Linked DNA regions of Sphaerotilus montanus. The protein of the gene in region 1 binds, or shares a complex with, the protein of each later gene. Links are inferred from orthologs where the notes say so. Each region holds a gene or a part of one and is shown in the gene's direction. Other genes may lie near its edges. The genes, in order: eno and BDD16_RS04535.

Evidence for each region.
Region 2: the proteins of eno (region 1) and BDD16_RS04535 are in contact, whole or in part, in a solved structure (PDB 2FYM), measured with the Escherichia coli proteins. The link is inferred for Sphaerotilus montanus from one-to-one orthologs.

Annotation. Positions count from the first base shown.
Region 1 is NZ_JACCFH010000001.1:666,075-676,180, forward strand. The notes cover bases 1-2,941. They hold eno (phosphopyruvate hydratase), read left to right. Parts: upstream 1-799; coding sequence 800-2,083; downstream 2,084-2,941. Other genes in these bases: kdsA (3-deoxy-8-phosphooctulonate synthase), read left to right, coding at 1-679; BDD16_RS02860 (septum formation initiator family protein), read left to right, coding at 2,105-2,398; glcF (glycolate oxidase subunit GlcF), read right to left, coding at 2,433-2,941. In the rest of the region: more of glcF, read right to left, coding at 2,942-3,671; glycolate oxidase subunit GlcE, read right to left, coding at 3,661-4,749; BDD16_RS02875 (FAD-linked oxidase C-terminal domain-containing protein), read right to left, coding at 4,749-6,224; BDD16_RS02880 (LysR substrate-binding domain-containing protein), read right to left, coding at 6,350-7,249; nicotinamide riboside transporter PnuC, read left to right, coding at 7,324-7,950; BDD16_RS02890 (AAA family ATPase), read left to right, coding at 7,950-8,588; BDD16_RS02895 (acyltransferase family protein), read left to right, coding at 8,650-9,942; BDD16_RS02900 (ferritin-like domain-containing protein), read right to left, coding at 9,881-10,106. UniProt on the Escherichia coli protein: Catalyzes the reversible conversion of 2-phosphoglycerate (2-PG) into phosphoenolpyruvate (PEP). It is essential for the degradation of carbohydrates via glycolysis.
Region 2 is NZ_JACCFH010000001.1:1,021,887-1,032,597, reverse strand. The notes cover bases 4,398-7,943. They hold BDD16_RS04535 (Rne/Rng family ribonuclease), read left to right. Parts: upstream 4,398-4,713; coding sequence 4,714-7,743; downstream 7,744-7,943. Other genes in these bases: pabB (aminodeoxychorismate synthase component I), read left to right, coding at 7,884-7,943. In the rest of the region: urease accessory protein UreG, read left to right, coding at 231-875; BDD16_RS04555 (S49 family peptidase), read right to left, coding at 922-1,932; BDD16_RS04550 (Rieske (2Fe-2S) protein), read right to left, coding at 1,940-2,338; BDD16_RS04545 (HAD family hydrolase), read right to left, coding at 2,317-2,994; BDD16_RS04540 (RluA family pseudouridine synthase), read right to left, coding at 2,991-3,968; more of pabB, read left to right, coding at 7,944-9,758; BDD16_RS04525 (OmpA family protein), read left to right, coding at 9,912-10,711. UniProt on the Escherichia coli protein: Endoribonuclease that plays a central role in RNA processing and decay. Required for the maturation of 5S and 16S rRNAs and the majority of tRNAs. Also involved in the degradation of most mRNAs.

The DNA of each region.
Region 1 (10,106 bases):
CGGCTCCAGCCAGCGCGGCGTGGGCATGGACGCGGGCCTGAAGATCCTCGACGAAGTGCGCCGCCAGACGGGTCTGCCCGTGCTGACCGACGTGCATGACGCCGCGCAGATCGCCGAAGTCGCCAGCGTGGTGGACGTGCTGCAGACGCCGGCCTTCCTGTGCCGCCAGACCGATTTCATCCGCGCCGTCGCCCAGTCGGGCAAGCCGGTGAACATCAAGAAGGGCCAGTTCCTCGCGCCCTGGGACATGAAGAACGTCATCGACAAGGCCCGCGCCGCCGCGAAGGAAGCGGGCTTGTCGGAAGACCTGTTCCTGGCCTGCGAGCGCGGGGTGAGCTTCGGCTACAACAACCTCGTGGCCGACATGACCAGCCTGGCCGAGATGCGCAACACCGGCGCGCCGGTGGTGTTCGACGTGACCCACTCGGTGCAGAAGCCGGGCGGGCTGGGCAGCGTCAGCGGTGGCGCCCGCGAGATGGTGCCGGTGCTGGCACGGGCGGGCGTGGGCGCGGGCGTGGCGGGGCTGTTCATGGAAACGCACCCGAACCCGGCCAAGGCCTGGAGCGACGGCCCGAATGCGGTGCCGCTGCGCCACATGCGCGCGCTGCTGGAGCAGCTGGTGGCCCTTGACCGGGTGGTCAAGTCGCAACCTTTGCTCGAAAACGATTTTTCTTGCTGAGCCCTGCTTCAGGCTGGGGATTTAGGATCACGGGTTGCGTCGGATTGTTCAGCGCGGGTAACGGCCGGAAGGCACCATCCGCACACCACCGACCCAGGACTTTGAAACAGGAGTGAAGACATGAGCGCCATCGTAGACATCGTCGGCCGAGAGATTCTCGACAGCCGCGGCAACCCCACCGTCGAATGCGACGTGCTGCTGGAAAGCGGCGTCATGGGCCGTGCGGCCGTGCCGAGCGGCGCGTCCACCGGTTCGCGCGAAGCCATCGAGCTGCGCGACGGCGACAAGAGCCGCTACCTGGGCAAGGGCGTGCTGAACGCCGTCCAGAACATCAACACCGAGATCTCGGAAGCCGTGCTGGGCCTGGATGCCGCGGAACAAGCCTTCCTCGACAAGACCCTGATCGACCTCGACGGCACCGACAACAAGTCGCGCCTGGGTGCGAACGCGATGCTGGCCGTGTCGATGGCCGTCGCGCGCGCCGCGGCGGAAGAGTCCGGCCTGCCCCTGTACCGCTATTTCGGCGGCATGGGCGGCGTGCAGCTGCCGGTGCCGATGATGAACGTCATCAACGGCGGCGCCCACGCCAACAACAACCTCGACCTGCAAGAGCTGATGATCATCCCGGTCGGTGCCCCCACCTTCCGTGAAGCCGTCCGCTGGGGCGCCGAGGTGTTCCACGCGCTGAAGAAGATCATCCACGACAAGGGCATGAGCACCGCCGTGGGCGACGAAGGCGGTTTCGCCCCGAGCGTGCCGAACCACGAAGCCGCGATCCAGATGATCCTGGACGCCATCGAGAAGGCCGGCTACCGCGCGGGCGACCAGATCGCGCTCGGTCTGGACTGCGCCGCCAGCGAGTTCTACAAGGACGGCCAGTACCACCTCGAAGGCGAAGGCCTGGTGCTGACGGCCGAAGCCTGGACCGACATCCTGGCCACCTGGTGCGACAAGTACCCGATCATCTCGATCGAGGACGGCATGGCCGAAGGCGACTGGGCGGGCTGGAAGGTGCTGACCGACCGCCTGGGCAAGAACGTGCAGATCGTCGGTGACGACCTGTTCGTGACCAACACCAAGATCCTGAAGGAAGGCATCGACAAGGGCATCGCCAACTCGATCCTGATCAAGATCAACCAGATCGGCACCCTGTCGGAAACCTTCGCTGCCATCGAGATGGCCAAGCGCGCAGGCTACACGGCGGTCATCTCGCACCGCTCGGGCGAGACCGAAGACTCGACGATCGCGGACATCGCCGTCGGCCTGAACGCCGGCCAGATCAAGACCGGTTCGATGAGCCGCTCGGACCGCATCGCCAAGTACAACCAGCTGCTGCGCATCGAAGAGGACCTGGGCGAGATCGCCGTCTACCCGGGCCGCGCCGCGTTCTACAACCTGCGCTGATCCGCAGGCGACCAGTCGATGATGAGCCACGGCCGCGTCATCACCGTGCTGCTGCTGGCCCTGCTCGGGCTGGTGCACGCCGAACTCTGGTTCGGCAACAGCGGCACGCCGCGCGTGCGGGAGCTGTCGGCGCAGGTCGCCGATCAGCAGGCCCGCAATGCCGCGGCGCGCGTGCACAATGACCAGTTGCAGGCCGAGCTGAAGGACCTCAAGGAAGGTCTGGAAATCATCGAGGAAAGTGCCCGCTTCGAGCTGGGCATGGTCAAGCCGGACGAGATCCTCGTGCAGTACCCGCAAGCCACGCGGGCCAACTGACTGGCAGGCCGCCCGGCCGCAGCCCGCGCGGCGCTCACCCTTCCCCGAGCGCCGCGTCCACCACCTCCACCCAGTGCCGCACCGGCGTCGCGCAACCTGCCTGCAGGTGCGTGATGCAGCCGATGTTGGCCGAGACGATCGTGTCCGGCTTCAGTGCGCTCAGGTGCGCCAGCTTGCGTTCGCGCAGTTGCTGCGACAGCGCCGGCTGCAGCACCGAGTACGTGCCCGCCGAGCCGCAGCACAGGTGGCTGTCCTCCGGCAAGGACACCGTGAACCCCAGGTCGCGCAGGCCCGCTTCCAGCCCGCCCTTGAGCTGCTGACCGTGCTGCAGCGTGCACGGCGGGTGCAGTGCCAGCTGGCCGGCCTGCGCCGCGGCGGCCAGCTTCGGTTTCAGGACCGGCACCAGCATCGGCAGCAGCTCGCTCAGGTCGCGGGTCAGCGCGCTGATGCGGGCAGCCTTGTCGGCGTAGGCGGGATCGCCCGCGAGGTGGTGGCCGTATTCCTTCACCGTGACGCCGCAGCCGGAGGCGTTCATCACGATCGCTTCTACCGCCCCGCCCTCGACCAGCGGCCACCATGCGTCGATGTTGCGCCGCATGTCCGCCAGCCCGCCGTCCTGGTCGCCCAGGTGCGCCCGGATCGCGCCGCAGCAGCCCGCACCGGACGGCGTCACCACCTCGATGCCCGCCGCGTCGAGCACGCGCGCGGTCGCCGCGTTGATGTTCGGGCTCATCGCTGGCTGCACACAACCCGCCAGCATCAGCATCCGCCGGGCGTGGGACCGCGTCGGCGTGCCGCGCGGGTCCGCCGCCACCCGCTCGGGCACCTTCGCCTTCAGCACCGCCGGCAACAGCGGGCGCACCACCTGTCCCATCGCCATCGCGGGCGCGAACAGCGGGGAGGTCAGCCCCTCCTTGAGCAGCCAGCGGGTGGCGCGCTCCAGCGGCGGGCGCTCGACCCGCTCGTCCACCAGCCGCCGCCCGATGTCCACCAGCTCGCCATACGGCACGCCCGACGGACAGGTCGATTCACAGTTGCGGCAGGTCAGGCAGCGGTCCAGGTGCAACTGCGTCTCGCGCGTCGCGGGCTCGCCTTCGAGGAAGGCCTTCATCAGGTAGATCCGGCCGCGCGGCCCGTCCAGCTCGTCGCCGAGCAGCTGGTAGGTCGGGCAGGTCGCGGTGCAGAAGCCGCAGTGCACGCACTTGCGCAGGATCGCCTGCGCGGCCTCGCCATCGGCAGTGCCGGCGAATTCGGGGGAGAGTTCAGTGTGCATGGTGGAACAGCCCGTGGGGATCGAAGGACGCGCAGACCTGCTGGTTCAACCGCGCCAGCACCGGCGACAGCGGCGCGGTGCGCGGCTCGCCGGGTGCGGCACCAACGTGGCACTCGGCGTGGCCACCCGCCTGCACCGCCGCGGCGCGCACGGCGTCCACCGGCTCGTCGCTCAGCAGCCAGCGCTGGCCGCCATGCCACTCGATCAGCCCCTCGCCACGCAGCCGCAGCATCGGCGCATGCGGCGCCACGGACAGGCGCCACAGCCGGTGCCCCGCCGGCAGGCCCTGCGCGGCGAACGCCCACAGCGCATGCGTGCGGTCGCGCAGGCGGTCCCACAGCGGGCCGGCCACGGCGTCGTCCAGCCACTCGCCGCCCAGGCTGTGGCGCGCGGCGTCCACCGCCGCCTGCGCGCCGCTCAGGCGCAGCAGCAGCACCCCTTCATGCCACATGCTCGCGTTCAGCGGCAACGGCTGGCGTGACCATGTGGTGAGCTTCGCGAGTGCCTCGGGCGCACTCAGCGCAAAACGCAGCGTCGCCGTCGCGATCGGCCGCGGCAGCACCTTCAGCGACACGTCGCACAGCACGCCCAGCGTCCCCCACGAGCCCGCCAGCAGCCGCGACACGTCGTAGCCGGCGACGTTCTTCATCACCTGCCCGCCGAAGCTGAGCAGCTCGCCGCGTCCGTTGAGCATCGTCGCGCCCAGCACGAAGTCGCGCACGCTGCCCACCGAGGCCCGCGACGGACCGGCCAGGCCGGAGGCGACCATGCCGCCGACCGTGCCGCGTCCGCCCAGCCGCGGCGGCTCGAAGGCGAGGAACTGGCCCTGTTCTGCCAGCACCGCCTCCAGTTCGGCCAGCGGTGTGCCGGCGCGCACGGTCACGACCAGCTCGGTCGGCTCGTAGGCGCTGATGCCGGCCAGCGGCGTCACGTCCAGCACCTGGGCGTCGGCGCGGGCTGGCGCGGGGCGCCACGCAGCCTTGCTGCCGTGGCCGCGGAGGTCGAGTGGCGTGCGGGTGGCGGCAGCGTCAAGGATCTGCGCGCGCAGGGATTGCAGGGCGTCGTCGTCCATGTCCATCAGAAGCGCTCCAGTTCGGGGAACGGCAGCAGGCCGCGGCTGACGTGCATCTTTCCGTACTCGGCGCAGCGGTGCAGCGTCGGGATCACCTTGCCGGGGTTGAGCAGGCCGGCGGGGTCGAAGGCGGCCTTCAGCGCCAGCATCTGCGCCCGCTCCTCGGGAGAGAACTGCACACACATCGAGTTCAGCTTCTCCACACCGACGCCGTGCTCGCCGGTGACCGTGCCGCCCAGGCGCACGCTGGTCTCAAGGATGTCGGCACCGAACAGCTCGCAGCGGCGGAGCTGGTCGGGATCGTTGGCATCGAACAGGATGAGCGGGTGCAGGTTGCCGTCGCCGGCGTGGAAGACGTTGCTGCAGCCGAGGCCGTATTTCTGCTCCATCGCCTCGATGGCGCGCAGGATCTCGGCCAGGCGCTTGCGCGGGATGGTCGAGTCCATGCACATGTAGTCGGGGCTGATGCGGCCGGAGGCCGGGAAGGCGTTCTTGCGGCCGGACCAGAACTTCAGCCGCTGCGCCTCGTCCCGGCTGACTTCGAGCCGGCTCGCGCCGCAGCGGCGCAGCACCTCGGTCATTCGGCCGATTTCCTCCTCGACCTCTTCCGGCGTGCCGTCGCTCTCGCAGAGCAGGATCGCTGCGGCGTCCAGGTCATAGCCCGCGTGGACATAGTCCTCCACCGCCGCCGTCATGCGCTTGTCCATCATCTCCAGCCCGGCGGGGATGATGCCGGCGGCGATCACCGCGGCCACCGCGTCGCCCGCGGCTTCCACCGTGTCGAAGCTGGCCATGATGCAGCGGGCGAGCTTGGGCTTGGGCACCAGCTTGACCGTGACCTCGGTCGTCACCGCCAGCATCCCCTCGCTGCCGACGACCACGCTCAGCAGGTCCAGCCCCGGCGCGTCGAAGGCCTCGCCGCCGAAGGTCACCGCGTCCCCCTCGGCGGTGTAGCCCTTCACGGCGAGCACGTTGTGCAGCGTCAGGCCGTATTTCAGGCAATGCACGCCGCCCGAGTTCTCCGCCACGTTACCGCCGATGGTGCAGGCGATCTGGCTCGACGGGTCCGGCGCGTAGTAGAGGCCAAACTTCGCCGCCGCCTCGCTGATCGCCAGGTTGCGCACGCCGCATTGCACGACCGCGAGGCCCGCTTCGGCATCCAGGCGCAGGATCTTGTTGAACTTGGCCAGCGACAGCGTGACGCCCTCGCGGTGCGGCATCGCGCCGCCGGACAGGCCGGTGCCAGCGCCTCGGGCGACGACCGGCACGCCCATCGCGTGGCAGATGCGCAGGATGTCGGCGACCTGCGCGTCGGTCTCGGGCAGCGCCACCAGCAGCGGGCGCTCGCGGTAGGCGGTCAGGCCGTCGCACTCGTAGGGCGTGACGTCGGCGCGGCGCGACAGCAGCGCATGCGCCGGCAGCACCGCACGCAGGCGCGCCAGCACGGCGGCCTGGCGGGCGTCGCGGGCGGCCTCGTCCAGGCGGGGTTCGGGGGTCGTGATCGACACGGTTTGTCTCCTCACCCAGGGCGGGTGCAGTGCCGTGGATCCTGCCGGGCCGCGGACCCACCGACGTGAGAGTTGTTGCCCGCCGGCGTGAAGGATTTTCAGGCGATCGGGCCGAGCGCCTGCCGCAGCCAGTCCGCGAACGCCGCGCACTCCCAGCGCTCCATCGCCCCCGGCCGCCAGCACAGGTGGTGGTGCTGCGGCGACGCCACCGCCCGCGGCGACAGGCGCACCAGCCGCCCGCTGTCCAGCCACGCCGCGCCCAGCCGCCGCCGCAGCAGCGTCACGCCGAAGCCGCAGGCCGCCGCGTCCAGCATCAGCCCGACGTCGTTGAACTGCGCCCCCTCGCGTGGCTCCGGCAGGTTCAGCCCGCAGGCGCGGAACCAGGTGCTCCACGGCTCCAGCGGGCTGCGGATCAGGCGCACCCGGGTGATGTCGCCGGCCGTGTCGAAGCCGCCGAGCGGGCCGACCTCGTGCAGATACTGGGGACTGCAGGCCGGGAAGACCTCGTCGCTCAGCAGGCGCACCTGCTCGACATCCGCGTAGGGGCCGGGGCCGTAGCGGATCTCCAGGTCAGCCTCTTCGGACGTGACGTTGGTGAAGGGAATCACCACCTGCAGCACCAGTTCGATCTCCGGCCACGCCTGGCGGAACAAGGCCAGCCGCGGCAGCAGGATCTCGCGCGAGAAGGTCGGCGTCACGGCCACGCGCAAGGGCGTGCTGCGCCGCTCGGCCGCCGCGCCGGGCACCTGCTGCAGCGCCAGCAGGCCTTCGCGCACCCGGGCCAGATAGGCCGCGCCTTCCGGCGTCAGGCTGAAGTCACTGCGGGCGAAGAGTTTCACGCCGAGCTGGGTCTCCAGCTGGCGCAGGCGGTGGCTGACGGCGCTGGGCGTGACGCTGAGTTCATCGGCCGCACGCGTGACGCTGCGCAGCCGGGCCAGCGACTCGAAGGCGGCGAGACAGTGGATCGGCGGGATCCGGCGGATGGCATCGGGATGCATGGCGTGCCATGATCGTCGATTTGTCACACGCTGACACCCCCGGCCTGCCCGGACTGCCGCGAAAGAACCCGCCGATGGACGCCATCACCACCGCCCTGCAACCGATCCTCATCCCAGCGTTCACGCTGTGGGAGGCCCCCTTCACCTGGCTGGAGCTGATCGCCTTCGTGCTCTCCATCGCGATGGTCTTCGCCAACATGCGCGTGATGCCCGTCGCCTGGCCGCTGGCGATCGTGGCCTCGGTGCTCTATTTCGGGCTGTTCTGGAGCGGCAAGCTCTACGGCGATGCCTCGCTGCAGATCTTCTTCGCCGTCGTCGGCGGGTGGGGCTGGTGGCAATGGCTGCGTGGCCGCGACGACGGCGCCCCGCTGGTGGTGCGCCACCTGAGCGCGGCGCAGCGGCTGCCCGTGGTGGCCGCGGGCTTCGTGCTGTGGCCGGCGATCGGCTGGTTCCTGGACACCAACACCGACACCGACGTGCCCTACTGGGACGCCTTCCCAACCGCCTTCAGCCTCGTCGGCCAGTGGCTGCTGGGCCGCAAGTACGTCGAGAACTGGCCGATGTGGATCGTGGTCAACGTCGTCAGCGTCGCGCTGTTCGCCTACAAGGGCTACTACCTGACCGTGCTGCTGTACGCGATCTTCATCGTGCTGTCGGTGGTGGGCTGGAAGGCCTGGCGGACGCAGGTGAGCCACCCCTGATGGCGGCGCGGATCATCGCGCTGGTCGGCGCCGAAAGCACGGGCAAGTCCACCCTGGCCCGGCAACTGGCCGATGCGCTGCGCGTCGACGGGCTGGTCGTGGCGGAGATCGACGAGACCCTGCGCACCTTCTGCGACGCGCGTGGCCGCACGCCCCGACAGGACGAGCAGGCCGCCATCGCCGCCGAGCAGACCCGCCGCATCGCCGCCGCCCGCGACGCCCGGCTGCTGCCGGTCGATGTGGTGGTGGCCGACACGACGGCGATCATGACCGCGGTCTACAGCGAACTCGTGTTCGGCGACCCCACGCTCTACCCGCAGGCGCTGGCCGACCACCGCCAGGCCGACCTCACGCTGCTGATGGCGCTCGACCTGCCCTGGATCGCCGACGGCCTGCAGCGCGACGGGCCGCAGGTGCAGCAACCAGTCGACACGCTGCTGCGCGGGGCACTGCTGGGGGCGGGCATCGGCTTCTCGGTGGTCAGCGGCCGGGGTCCGCAGCGCCTGACCAGCGCCCGCGCGGCGTGGGCCGCTGCGCAGCGGCAGGCGTCTGCACGGTCCGGCGCGCCCGGCGGCTGGCGGCACCACTGCGGTCGCTGCGGCGACCCGTTCTGCGAACAGCATCTTTTTTCACGCTGACCCGGCAGGCGTTCAGGGTCGCCTGAAACAGCCCGCAAGGGCCCATGGCAGCATCGCCGCCGTGACTGCACGCCCTCCTCCACCCGCGATCTCGCCGGGCCCCCTCGCCCACCTCCCCTCGCTCGACGGGTTGCGCGGCATCGCCGTCCTGCTGGTGCTGCTGCACAACTTCGACGTGCTCGATCTGGGGGGCGCCCGTGCGCTCGGCCCGGTGCTGGTCAAGGAGTTCTTCTACATCGGCTGGATCGGCGTGCAGCTGTTCTTCGTGCTCAGCGGCTACCTGATCACGCGTGGCCTGCTGCAGACCCAGGGCCAGCCCGACTACTTCGAGCGTTTTTTCCTCAAGCGGGTGCTGCGGATCTTTCCGCTGTACTACCTGGCGCTGCTGGTGTTCCTGGTGCTGCTGCCGGCCACGGGCTGGGTGGAACAGCGGTCGATGCAGTACAGCCCCCTGTGGCTGTGGGCCTACCTGTCGAACTGGACCACGCCGTTCGAGCCCACGGGCGGCCCGCTGCCGCACTTCTGGTCGCTGGCGGTGGAGGAGCAGTTCTACCTCGTCTGGCCGCTGCTGCTGTGGAAGCTGCGGCTGCGCCACGTCTGGTGGCTGTGCCTGGGACTGACGGCGCTGAGCCCGCTGCTGCGCCTGCTGCTCGTCTGGCAAGGGTTTCCGGACGAGGCGCTCTACGAGTTCACCTTCAGCCGCATGGACGCGCTGACCGCCGGCGCCGCGCTGGCCGCGTGGGACCACGGCCGCGCGCTGCAGGGCGCCACCCGCTGGCGGGCCGGGCACCTGCAGTTGCTCGGCCTGCTGCTGCTCGTGGCGGCGGCGGTGGCCTCGCACGGCTTCCGGCGTGTCGGCGCCCTGCCGCAGGTGCTGGGCTACAGCCTGCTGGCACTGAGCTTCGCCGCGCTCACCGGCTGGGCCGTGCTGACCGACCAGGCGCGCAGCCGCGGCGCCAGCGTCAGCCGCTGGAGCGCCGTGCTGCGCTGGCCGGTGCTGCGGCGCTTCGGGCAGTACAGCTACGCGATCTACGTCTTCCACAAGCCGCTGCAGGACCTCGTCGGCGAGCCGCTGCTGGTGCGCTGGACCGGCCACGCGCACACGGCGGATCTCGGTGTTGCGCTGGGCTATTTCGCGGGCGCCACCACGGTCACCTTCGGCGTGGCCTGGCTGTCCTGGCACCTGTTCGAGCGCCATTTCCTGGCCATGAAAGACCGGCTGTCGGCCCCCCCGGCCCGGCCGACCCACCACGGCCTCCGCGGCACGGTGACGGCCGCGCAGCGCCGCGACTTCAGGGAGCCGAAGGCAGCGGTGCGGGCTGCCCTTCTAGGTAGGCGAGCTCCTCCTCGCTGAAACCGGCCTGCAGCCGCGCCGCGCGGTTGAAGGGCGGACGCAGCCGCGGCGCCTCGTACTGCGCCACCAGCACGCGGTAGTGCGCCACCGGATCGAGCCCCGCCCGTTCGCAGGCCCAGCGGTACCAGTGGTTGCCGATCGCCACATGCCCGACCTCGTCGCGC
Region 2 (10,711 bases), 360 kb from region 1 along the record:
AAGCCCGTGCAGCGATTGCACGGGCTTTTCAGAATTTTGGTGGCGCTTCACGGACTCGAACCGCGGACCTGTGGATTATGATTCCATCGCTCTAACCGACTGAGCTAAAGCGCCAACAGCCCGCTATTATGCAGATGACCATCTGGTCGAGCAAGCATTTTCTGAAGAATTATTTGGTTCGCGTCTTGCTACCCTCGAAGACCGCGAACCACACACCGAGACCTGCCCCCATGAGCCCACTCCATTCGATCCCCGGACGCACCAAGAAACTGCCCCCGCTGCGCGTCGGCGTGGGCGGGCCGGTCGGCTCCGGCAAGACGACGCTGGTCGAGATGCTGTGCAAGACGATGCGCGATCGCTGGGACCTGGTGGTCGTCACCAACGACATCTACACCAAGGAAGACCAGCGCCTGCTGACGGTGGCCGGCGCGCTCGACCCGGAGCGCATCATGGGCGTGGAGACCGGCGGCTGCCCGCACACGGCGATCCGCGAGGACGCCTCGATCAACCTCGAGGCCGTCGACCGGATGCTGGAGAAGTTCCCGGACGCCGACATCGTCTTCATCGAGTCGGGCGGTGACAACCTGGCCGCCACCTTCAGCCCCGAGTTGTCCGACCTGACGATCTACGTCATCGACGTGGCTGCCGGCGAGAAGATCCCGCGCAAGGGCGGCCCCGGCATCACCAAGAGCGACCTGTTCGTGATCAACAAGACCGACCTGGCGCCCCATGTCGGGGCAAATCTGGATGTCATGCGCACCGATACGGTGCGCATGCGACCAAATCGGGCGTTTGTCATGACCAATCTCAAGACCCGCGACGGGCTGGCCGAGGTGGTGTCGTTCATCGAGCAGCGGGGTCTGCTGGTGGGCTGAGCGGGCCGTGCCTGGCTGCGCGCACCCTGTGCAGCGTGCCGCGCCCTCAATGCACCGCCGGCAGCGCGCGCAGCGCCCGCACGGCGCCTTCGCCCAGCGACGCGCCGAAGCGCTTGGCCAGCCGCTCGGCGACGTTTTCCTTGGTCGTGTAGTCGATGATGTCCTCGGCCTTGATCACCTCGCGGGCGACGTAGTCGAGGTTGCCGATGCCGTCGGCCAGCCCCATCTTGATGGCTTCCTCGCCGCTCCAGAACAGGCCGGAGAAGGTCTCCGGCGTTTCCTTCAGGCGCTTGCCTCGGCCTTCCTTCACCGTGTCGATGAACTGGCGGTGGATCTGGTCGAGCATGGTCTGGGCGTAGCCACGCTGCTTCTCGTCGAGCGGCGAGAACGGGTCGAGCATCCCCTTGTTGCTGCCGGCGGTCAGCAGGCGGCGTTCGACACCGACCTTCTTCATGACTTCCTCGAAGCCGAAGCCGTCCATCAGCACACCGATCGAGCCGACGATGGAGGCCTTGTCGACGTAGATCTCGTCGGCTGCGACGGCGATGTAGTACGCGCCCGAGGCCGCGCTTTCCTCGACCACCGCATAGACCTTCTTGTGGTGCTTTTCCTTCAGGCGGCGCAGTTCGTCGTAGACGATGCCCGCCTGCACCGGGCTGCCGCCAGGCGAGTTGATGCGCAGCACCACGGCCTGGGCACCGACGTCCTCGAAGGCGTCCTTCAGGCCCGACAGCAGCACTTCGGCACTGGCCTCGCCGCCCGAGGCGATCTCGCCGCGCAGATCGACCAGTGCGGTGTGCGGTCCGGTCGGGGCGCTGTTGTGCCGGTTCTCGCTGTAGACCGTCCAGGCCGCGAACAGGCCCAGACCCAGCCAGCCGAGCCGGAAGAACAGGCTCCAGCGCCGCGAACTGCGCCGGTCGCGCAGGTAGTCGCGCGCGAACTGCTCCATCACGTGGTCGAAGGCGCCGCGGGAGGCGGCCGGGGCCACCGGCGTGGCGGGCGTGGAGGCCGGTGCAGCGGAGGGGGCTGTGGAGGGAGTGTCGTCTGGCTGGGTCATGGAATCTTCAGTCGCCGAACGCCGGCGTCAAGGTGACAGAAGGATACCAAGACACCTGTCCGTCGTGCTCGTCCACCCGCAGCGCCTTGAGCCGCTTGCCCCGGCACGGCCCGCCCACGCAGTAGCCCGAGGCCGGCTCGTAGGCCGCCCCGTGGATGGAACAGAGGATCCACTGGCCGCTGTCGTCGAGGAACTGCCCCTCCTTCCAGTCCATCTCGGCCGGCACGTGGGCGCACTGGTTGAGATAGCCGACCACCTTTCCGCCGTGGCGCAGCACGAAGCCGCGCGCGGGCTGGCCGTATTCGAGCAGGTCGAAGACATGGGCCCGGCCGCCGTCGGCGAGGTCGGCGGAGGCGCACAGGGGGATGGCGCTGGCCTGGTCGCTCATGCGTGCGTCCCGAGCCACGCGCGCAGTTCCGCCACCGAATGCGCCACATGCCGCGGTCCCAGCTCCCGCAGCGGCGCGTGCTCGTGCGCGCCATAGGTGACGGCCACGCTGTGCGCGCCGGCGTTGGCGGCGAGCTGCAGGTCGTGCGTGGTGTCGCCGATCATCAGCGTGCGCTCGGGCTCGACGCCGAACTCGCGCATCAGCTCGTGCAGCATCTGCGGGTGCGGCTTGGAGCGGGTCTCGTCGGCGGTGCGGGTGGCGTCGAACAGCGGGGCCAGACCGGACAGGCGCAGCGCGTCGTTCAGGCCCTGCCGGTTCTTGCCGGTGGCCACGGCCAGCCAGTGCTGGCGCTGGCGCAGATCGGCCAGCAGATCGGGCACGCCACTGAAGAGCGTGACGTCCTCGTGGTCCTTGAAGTAGTGCTGGCGGTAGCGGCGGCCGAGTTCGGGGTAGCGGTCGGGGCTCAGGCCGGGGACGGCGTGCATCAGCGCATCCTGCAGCCCGAGGCCGATGACGTAGGACGCCGCTTCGTCGCTCGGCACGGCCACGCCCAGGTCCCGGCACGCGGCCTGGATGGCGCGCACGATCAGCGCGGTCGAGTCATAGAGCGTGCCGTCCCAGTCGAAGACGATGAGGTCGTACTGGCGCGGGCGGAAGGCGGTGGTGTCGGTCATGGCGCGGGGGCTGGAGCAGCGGCAGGTTTAGCGGCGGGACGCAGGTGGGACAGCAGGGCGGTGCATTCGGGCGGCAGCGGCGCTTCCAGCTCGATGCGCTCGCCCGTGGCGGGGTGGTCGAAGGCGAGACGGCGGGCGTGCAGGAACATGCGCTCGAAGCGGCAGCCCGGCGCGGCCGGCGCGTCGCCGCGGGCCAGCGCCTTGTTGAGCGCGAAGTCGCCGTACTTGTCGTCGCCGACGATGGCATGGCCTTCGTTCAGCAGGTGGACGCGGATCTGGTGCGTGCGGCCGGTCTTGATGGTCACGTCCAGCAGCGTGCAGTCCGCGTAGGTCTGCGCGATGCGCACGAGCGAGACCGAGCGGCGCCCGTCCGGGTGGTCCGCCTCGACCGCGCGCACGCGGCGCTCGCCCGCGGCATCCAGGTACTTGTGCAGCGCCACATCGACCACCTTGCGCGCGGCCGGCCAGGCGCCGATCACCAGCGCGGCGTAGGTCTTGCCGGTCTCGCGCTGGCGGAACTGGTCCTGCAGGGCGGTCAGGGCGCTGCGCTTCTTGGCGATCAGCAGCAGGCCCGAGGTCTCGCGGTCCAGCCGGTGCACCAGTTCGAGGAACTTCGCCTGCGGCCGCGCCCGGCGCAACTGCTCGATCACGCCGTGGCTCACGCCCGAGCCGCCGTGCACGGCCACGCCCGCCGGCTTGTCGATCACCAGCAGGTGCTCGTCCTCGAAGCGGACCGGGAACTCGCGCGGCGGCGCGGTCGACACCGTCGGCTCGCTCAGGCGCAGCGGCGGCACACGCACGTCATCGCCGGCCTCGACACGCGAATCGGCATGGGCGCGGCCCTTGTTGATGCGCACCTCGCCGCTGCGGATGATCCGGTAGACGAGGGTCTTGGGTGCGCCCTTGAGTTCGCGCAGCAGGAAGTTGTCGAGCCGCTGACCGGCGCTGTCGTCATCGACCAGCAGGTGGCGCACCTGCGGCGCGACCGGTGCGACCGCAGGTGCGGGCGCTGGCGGAACGGGTGGCCGAGGCACGGGTACTCCCGCGTTCACAGGCTTGCGCGTGGCTGGTTTCGGGCCGGCTTTTCCGGAGCCGGGCCGGCTGGGCTTTGCCCCTATAATGCGTTGGACCACGATTGCGCTGTAAGTGTTTGATTTGCCTGAGTTTAGCGGGCACTGAGAAGCAGCCCCCGGTGCAGGGTGGTCGGACTGGCACGCGACACCTGAGGTGGGTGCGGGCCGGGTCCAGACGCTGATGCAGCGTGTTGCCTGGCGCATGGTGTGCACTCCCAAGGTGAGTGTGCGGATGGACCGGCAGCATGCAAGAGACCACGCTGAAAGAGCCCCGACACAAGGTTTTCGGCGGCAGCTTCCGAAAGGGGCTGTCGCCCGCGTCCGACCACCGACGCCGTCGCATGAACGATTTCGAGTTTCCGCTTCCCGACCCGACCCCTGGTGACTGTCGTCCCCGGTCGGAGTCGCACGCCAGCGCGTGTGCGTCGGATGGCGGACCCGTGCCCTGCCGGCCCGGAGGCCGACACCACGGCGACACTGCGTTTCCTGCCCCGGCATCACGGTCGACGCACGCGCCAACGCTGCGCTGCTGAGGGCGCCGGCATCTGCCGGTGTCCGTTGCGCGCAGTCCAGGGCGATTCCTTCCCGGCTCCGCGGCGCGGTCTCGTGCATCTCATGAAGACATGAATCATGAGGAGAGACACGCATGAAACGCATGCTGATCAATGCCACGCAGCCCGAAGAGCGCCGCCTGGCCATCGTTGACGGTCAGAAACTGATCGACTTCGAAACCGAGATCGAAGGGCGCGAACAGCGCAAGGGCAACATCTACAAGGCCGTCGTCACCCGCGTCGAGCCTTCGCTGGAAGCCTGTTTCGTCGACTACGGCGAAGACCGCCACGGCTTCCTCCCCTTCAAGGAAATCGCCCGCAGCTACTTCCGCGAAGGCACCGACGTGCGCTCGGCGCGCATCCAGGACGCCATCCGCGAAGGCCAGGAACTGCTGGTCCAGGTCGAGAAGGAAGAGCGCGGCAACAAGGGCGCGGCCCTGACGACGTTTGTCTCGCTGGCCGGCCGCTACCTCGTGCTGATGCCCAACAACCCGCGGGGTGGTGGCGTGTCGCGCCGCATCGAGGGCGAGGACCGCGAGGAGCTGAAGGAGAACCTCGAACAGCTCGAATACCCGAAGGGCATGAGCCTGATCGCCCGCACCGCCGGCATCGGACGCACCGCCCCCGAGCTGCAGTGGGACCTGAACTACATGCTCAAGCTCTGGACCGCGATCGATGACGCGTCCCGGGGCGGCAAGGGCGCCTTCCTGATCTACCAGGAATCGTCGCTGGTGATCCGCGCCATCCGCGACTACTTCACCTCCGACATCGGCGAGATCCTGATCGACACGGACGACATCTACGAGCAGGCCAAGCAGTTCATGCTGCATGTCATGCCCGAGACGGCCAACCGCGTGAAGCGCTACCGCGACGACGCGCCGCTGTTCAGCCGCTTCCAGATCGAGCACCAGATCGAGACCGCGTTCAGCCGCACGGTGCACCTGCCGTCCGGCGGCGCGATCGTGATCGACCACACCGAAGCGCTGGTGTCGATCGACGTCAACTCGGCCCGCGCCACCCGTGGCGGTGACATCGAGGAGACTGCGACCCGCACCAACCTCGAAGCCGCCGACGAGATCGCCCGCCAGGCGCGTCTGCGCGACCTGGGTGGTCTGCTGGTGGTGGACTTCATCGACATGGAAGAGTCGAAGAACCGCCGCGAGGTCGAGACCCGCCTGCGCGACGCGCTGCGCTACGACCGCGCCCGCGTGCAGTTCTCGACCATCAGCAAGTTCGGCCTGCTGGAGATGAGCCGCCAGCGCCTGCGCCCGGCGCTGTCCGAGGGCAGCCACATCACCTGCCCGCGCTGCAACGGCACCGGCCACATCCGCGACACCGAGTCTTCCGCGCTGCAGACGCTGCGCATCATCCAGGAAGAGTCGATGAAGGAAGGCACGGCGGCGGTCCACGTCCAGGTGCCGGTCGAGGTGGCCAGCTTCCTGCTGAACGAGAAGCGCCCCGAGATCACCAAGATCGAGATGAAGCAGCGTGTGACGGTGATGCTGGTGCCGAACAAGCACCTCGACACGCCGAACTACAAGCTGGAGCGCCTGCGCCACGACGATCCGCGTCTGGAGAATCTGCAATCGAGCTACTCGATGGTGGAAGAGCCGGAAGAGGACGTCGGCATCACGCGCCGCGAGAAGAACATCAAGCCCAAGCAGGCGCCGATGATCCGCGGCGTGCTGCCTGACCAGCCGGCTCCGGTCGCTGTACCGAAGGCCGAAGCCGCACCGGCTCCGGTCGCTGCCGCACCGGCCCCCGTGGCCGCGCCTGCCCCGGTGGCCCCTGCGCCTGCTCCGGAAGCCGTGGCCGCCGGCACCGGCTTCTTCGGCTGGATGAAGCGTCTGTTCGGCGTTGCGCCGGCGCCGGCACCGGTCGCCCCGGTGGCCGCGCCGGTGGCTCCGGTGGTCGAAGCGCCGGTGGAAGCGAAGACCGACAAGCCCGCTGACAAGGCGGACGGCCGTGGCGAACGCCGCGGTGGCCGCGAAGGTGGACGTGAGGGTGGCCGCGACGGCAATCGCCGTGACGGGCGCCGTGGCGAGCGTGGTGGTGAGCGCGCCAAGCCCGAAGCGGCCGAGCGCAACGGTGAACGCCCGGCTGAACGTGCGCCGGCCGAGGCCCGCCCCGAAGGGGGCCGCGGTGGACGCGGTGACCGTTCGCAGGACCGCCGCCCGGCCGAGGCCGGCGCCGAACTGCCGAGCGGTGGTCGCCCGCCGCGCGAGCGCCGCCCCGCGCCCGAAGTGGCCGCGCTGGCCGTCGAGGACGTGCAACCCGGGTTCGAGGACACCGCGTCCCCGGCACCGGAAGGCGAGAGCGCTGCGGCCCAGGCCGAGCGCGAAGGCCGCCGCCGCCGCCGTGGTGGCCGTGGTCGCCGTGACCGCGATGAAGCCCGCGTGGGTGAAAACGGTGTCGAGGCCGAAGCCGAAGCGGGTGACGTTGCCGCTGCGGTGAGCACCGAGGCGGCTCCCGCCGCCGAGCCGGTGGCCGCCGAGGCTGCCGCTGGTGTCGAAGCGCGTGCGGACGAGTCGACCGAGGAGGGCCGTGAGGAAGGTCGCCGCCGTCGCCGTGGCCGTGGTGGTCGCAACCGCGAAGAGGCGCAGGCCGATGCGGCTGCCGAGGCCGACGTTGCACCCGTCGCCACCGAGGTCGCTGCCCCCGTCGTGGCCGCAGCAGCAGCCGTTGCGGCTGCGGTGGTGACCGATGCGGTCGAGGCGGATGCTGCGCCGGTGGCGGAGGCGCCCGCGGTGGCCCAGGTCGCCGAGCCGGTGGCTGCTCCCGTGGCCGAAGCGGTTCCGGAGGTCGTGGTCCAGGCGCCTGCAGTGGTGGCGCCCGCCGCCGCTGCTGCGGTCGTCGCGGCACCCGCCGCCTACGTCCTGCAGCTCGACGAGCTGGCCGCGGTCGCCCGCAGCGCCGGACTGGAGTGGATCAACAGCGACACCGACAAGGTCCGCGCCGTGCAGGACGCCATTGCCAGCACGCCGGCCCCGGTGCGCCAGCCGCGCGAGCCGCGTCCGGTGGTCGTGGTCGATGAAGGCCCGCTGATCCTGGTCGAGACGCGCCGCGATCTGGCCGGACTGCAACTGCCGTTCGAAACCACCAACTCGGAGTCCGCCGAGGCCTGATCGGCCAACGTGCTCCCCGTGCCAGCGGGGTGCTTCGGCACTCCGCCCTACAAAACGCCGCCCGGCCTTGTGCCCGGCGGCGTTTTTGCTTGCACCGCATCATCCGCACCCTGTGCCACTGTCCGTCTGCCTGTCCGACCATGCTTGATCCGCTCTCGACCGCTCCTTCGCCTGCTCCGGTCTTCGCCCTGCTGGACGATGCCAGCGCCCCTGCCGACCGGGCGGTGAGCCGGCTGTACACCGGCTGGCTCGGGGAACACCGCTGTGCGGACCCGGCCGAGCTGGACACGGTCTGGTCGGCCGCCGCGGCCGATCTGGCGCAGGGCGTGCACCTGGTGCTGCTGGCCGACTACGAATGGGGCGTGCGCCTGGCCGGGCTGGCCGCGCCGCCCGGCAGCCTGCGGCTGCTGCGTTTCGCGCACTGCGCGCGGCTCACACGCGATGCGGTGGATGCCTGGCTGGCGCAGCAGGACGGCACGCCGGTTCCCTCGGCTGCCGGCGTGTTCGGCCTGACGCCAGACGATGACGAGGCGACCTACACCGCCGCGATCGACGAGATCCACGCCCGCATCCGCGCGGGCGAGACCTACCAGGTCAACCACACGCAGCGCCTGCGCGGCCGCAGCGTCGGCTCACCCCTGGCGCTGTACCGGCGCTTGCGGGCGGCGCAGCCGGTGCCGTTCGGCGCGCTGATCGCCTTGCCGCAGGACCGCTGGGTGCTGTCGTGCTCGCCGGAGCTGTTCGTGCGCCACCAGGCGGGGCACCTCGTCACCCGCCCGATGAAGGGCACCGCGCCGCGCCACGCTGACCCGGCCGCCGACCAGGCCAGCGCCGACTGGCTGGCCCGCGACGTGAAGAACCGCGCCGAGAACCTGATGATCGTCGACCTGCTGCGCAACGACCTCGGCCGGCTGGCGACGGTGGGCAGCGTGCGCGTGCCGCAGTTGTTCCAGGTCGAGCCGTACCGGACGGTGTTCCAGATGACCTCGACCGTCGAGGCCGATCTGCCGCCCGCCACCGAGTTCCCCGCGGTGCTGCGGGCGCTGTTCCCCTGCGGCTCGATCACCGGCGCGCCCAAGCGCCAGACGATGTCGGTCATCGGCCGGCTGGAATCCTCGCCCCGCGGCCTCTACACCGGCGCGATCGGCTGGCTGGATGCGCCGGACGCCGCCGACCGCGCCGCGGGCCGGTCAATGGGCAATTTCTGCCTGTCGGTGGCGATCCGCACGCTGGAGATGGGCGCCGGCGATCCGCGGGACGGCACGCGGGCGGTGACGCTGGGCGTGGGCGGCGGCATCGTGCTGGACTCGGAGGCGGCGTCGGAGGCCGCGGAGTGCCGGCACAAGGTCCGCTTCCTGACCCGCACCGACCCCGGCTTCACGCTGTTCGAGACGCTGCGCGTCGAGGGCCGGCGGGTGTGCCGCTTCGAGGCCCATCTGGCGCGCTTGCTGGGCAGCGCGGCGGCACTCGGGTTCAGCGCTTCGGCGTCGGCGGTGCAGGCCGCGGTGGACGAGGTGTTGCAGACCTTCCCGGCGGACCCGGCGCAGGTGTTCCGCCTGCGGGTCGATCTGTCCCGTGACGGGCGGGTGTCCTGTCGCAGCGGGGCGCTGGTGCCCTTGCCCGAAGGGCCGGTGCGCCTGCTTGGTCCGACGGGCCGGGTTCCCCTGCAGGAGTCGGCGCTGCTGGGCCACAAGACGTCCCTGCGCACCGCCTACGACGCCGCCGTGCGCGACGCCGAAGCGGTCGGGGCCTTCGACCGGCTGTTCGTCAACGCCGACGGCGCGCTGACCGAAGGGGGGCGCAGCACGCTGCTGGTCCGGCTGGACGGGCGCTGGACCACGCCGCCGCTGTCGGCTGGCGTGCTGCCGGGGGTGATGCGGTCCGCGCTGATGGTGGATCCGGTCTGGCTGGTGTCCGAGCGCGTGCTCTGGCCGGCCGATCTGGGACGCGCGCAGGCGCTGGCGGTGTGCAACGCGCTGCGCGGCGTGCTGCCTGCGGTGCTGGGTTCTACATAGTACCCAAGCTTATCGGTTACCCCGATCCTCTCCGAAAGGATGTTAAAGAAGTCACAGGTACCGATACATTACTCGGCATTACGAACACAGGTGCCTGTGCAGTGACCCGGTCCGGGTGGGCCGTGATCGCTCGAACGGCGAGGAGGAGAAGCGATGTCGAGGCGATGGTTGAGCTGCCCGGTCTGCACCATGCTGGGCCTGGCCGGTCTGGCCCTGCTGGCCTGGATGCTGATCGGGCGTGGAGATGCCAAGGCGGACGCCGTGCGCCAGCGCACGGAAGCGGACGCAGCCCAGGTGCTCGGTGCTGCGGGGTTCCCGTGGGCGAGTCTGAAGATCGACAACGAGGTCGGCCGCATCGTCGGTGACGCGCCATCGCCCGCCCAGCGCGCGGCGGCCTACGCGGCGGCCAGCGTCACGCTGCTGCCGATGATGGGGGTGCCCGGCGTGTTCGCCCGGCTGGAAGACGGCCAGTCCTCGCCCGCGCTGACGCTGCCGCAGGTGTCCGCGCCGGCGCCGGCCGCTGCACCGGTGGTGGCCGCGGCCTCTCGTCCGCCGGTGGCGGCTTCCGGTCCGCTGACCGCCGCGGACTGCCAGGTGGCGATGGCCAAGGTGCTGGAAGCCCGGCAGATCCGCTTCAAGCTGGCGTCGGCCGAGCTGGACCCGTCCAGCGTGCCCCTGCTGGAGTCGCTGCACCAGTTGTCCATGCGCTGCCCGCAGGCCCGCATGCGCGTCGATGGCCACACCGATGCCCAGGGCGATGCCGCCGCGAACCTGCGCCTGTCGCAGCGCCGCGCGCAGGCCGTCGTCGATGCGCTGGTCAAGCGCGGTGTGCCGACCAGCCGGCTGCAGGCTCAGGGCTTTGGCGAGGACCGCCTGCTGGACCAGGGCACGACACCCGAGGCCCACGAGCGCAACCGCCGCATCGAGTTCCACCTGGCGTCCAAGGCGCCCTG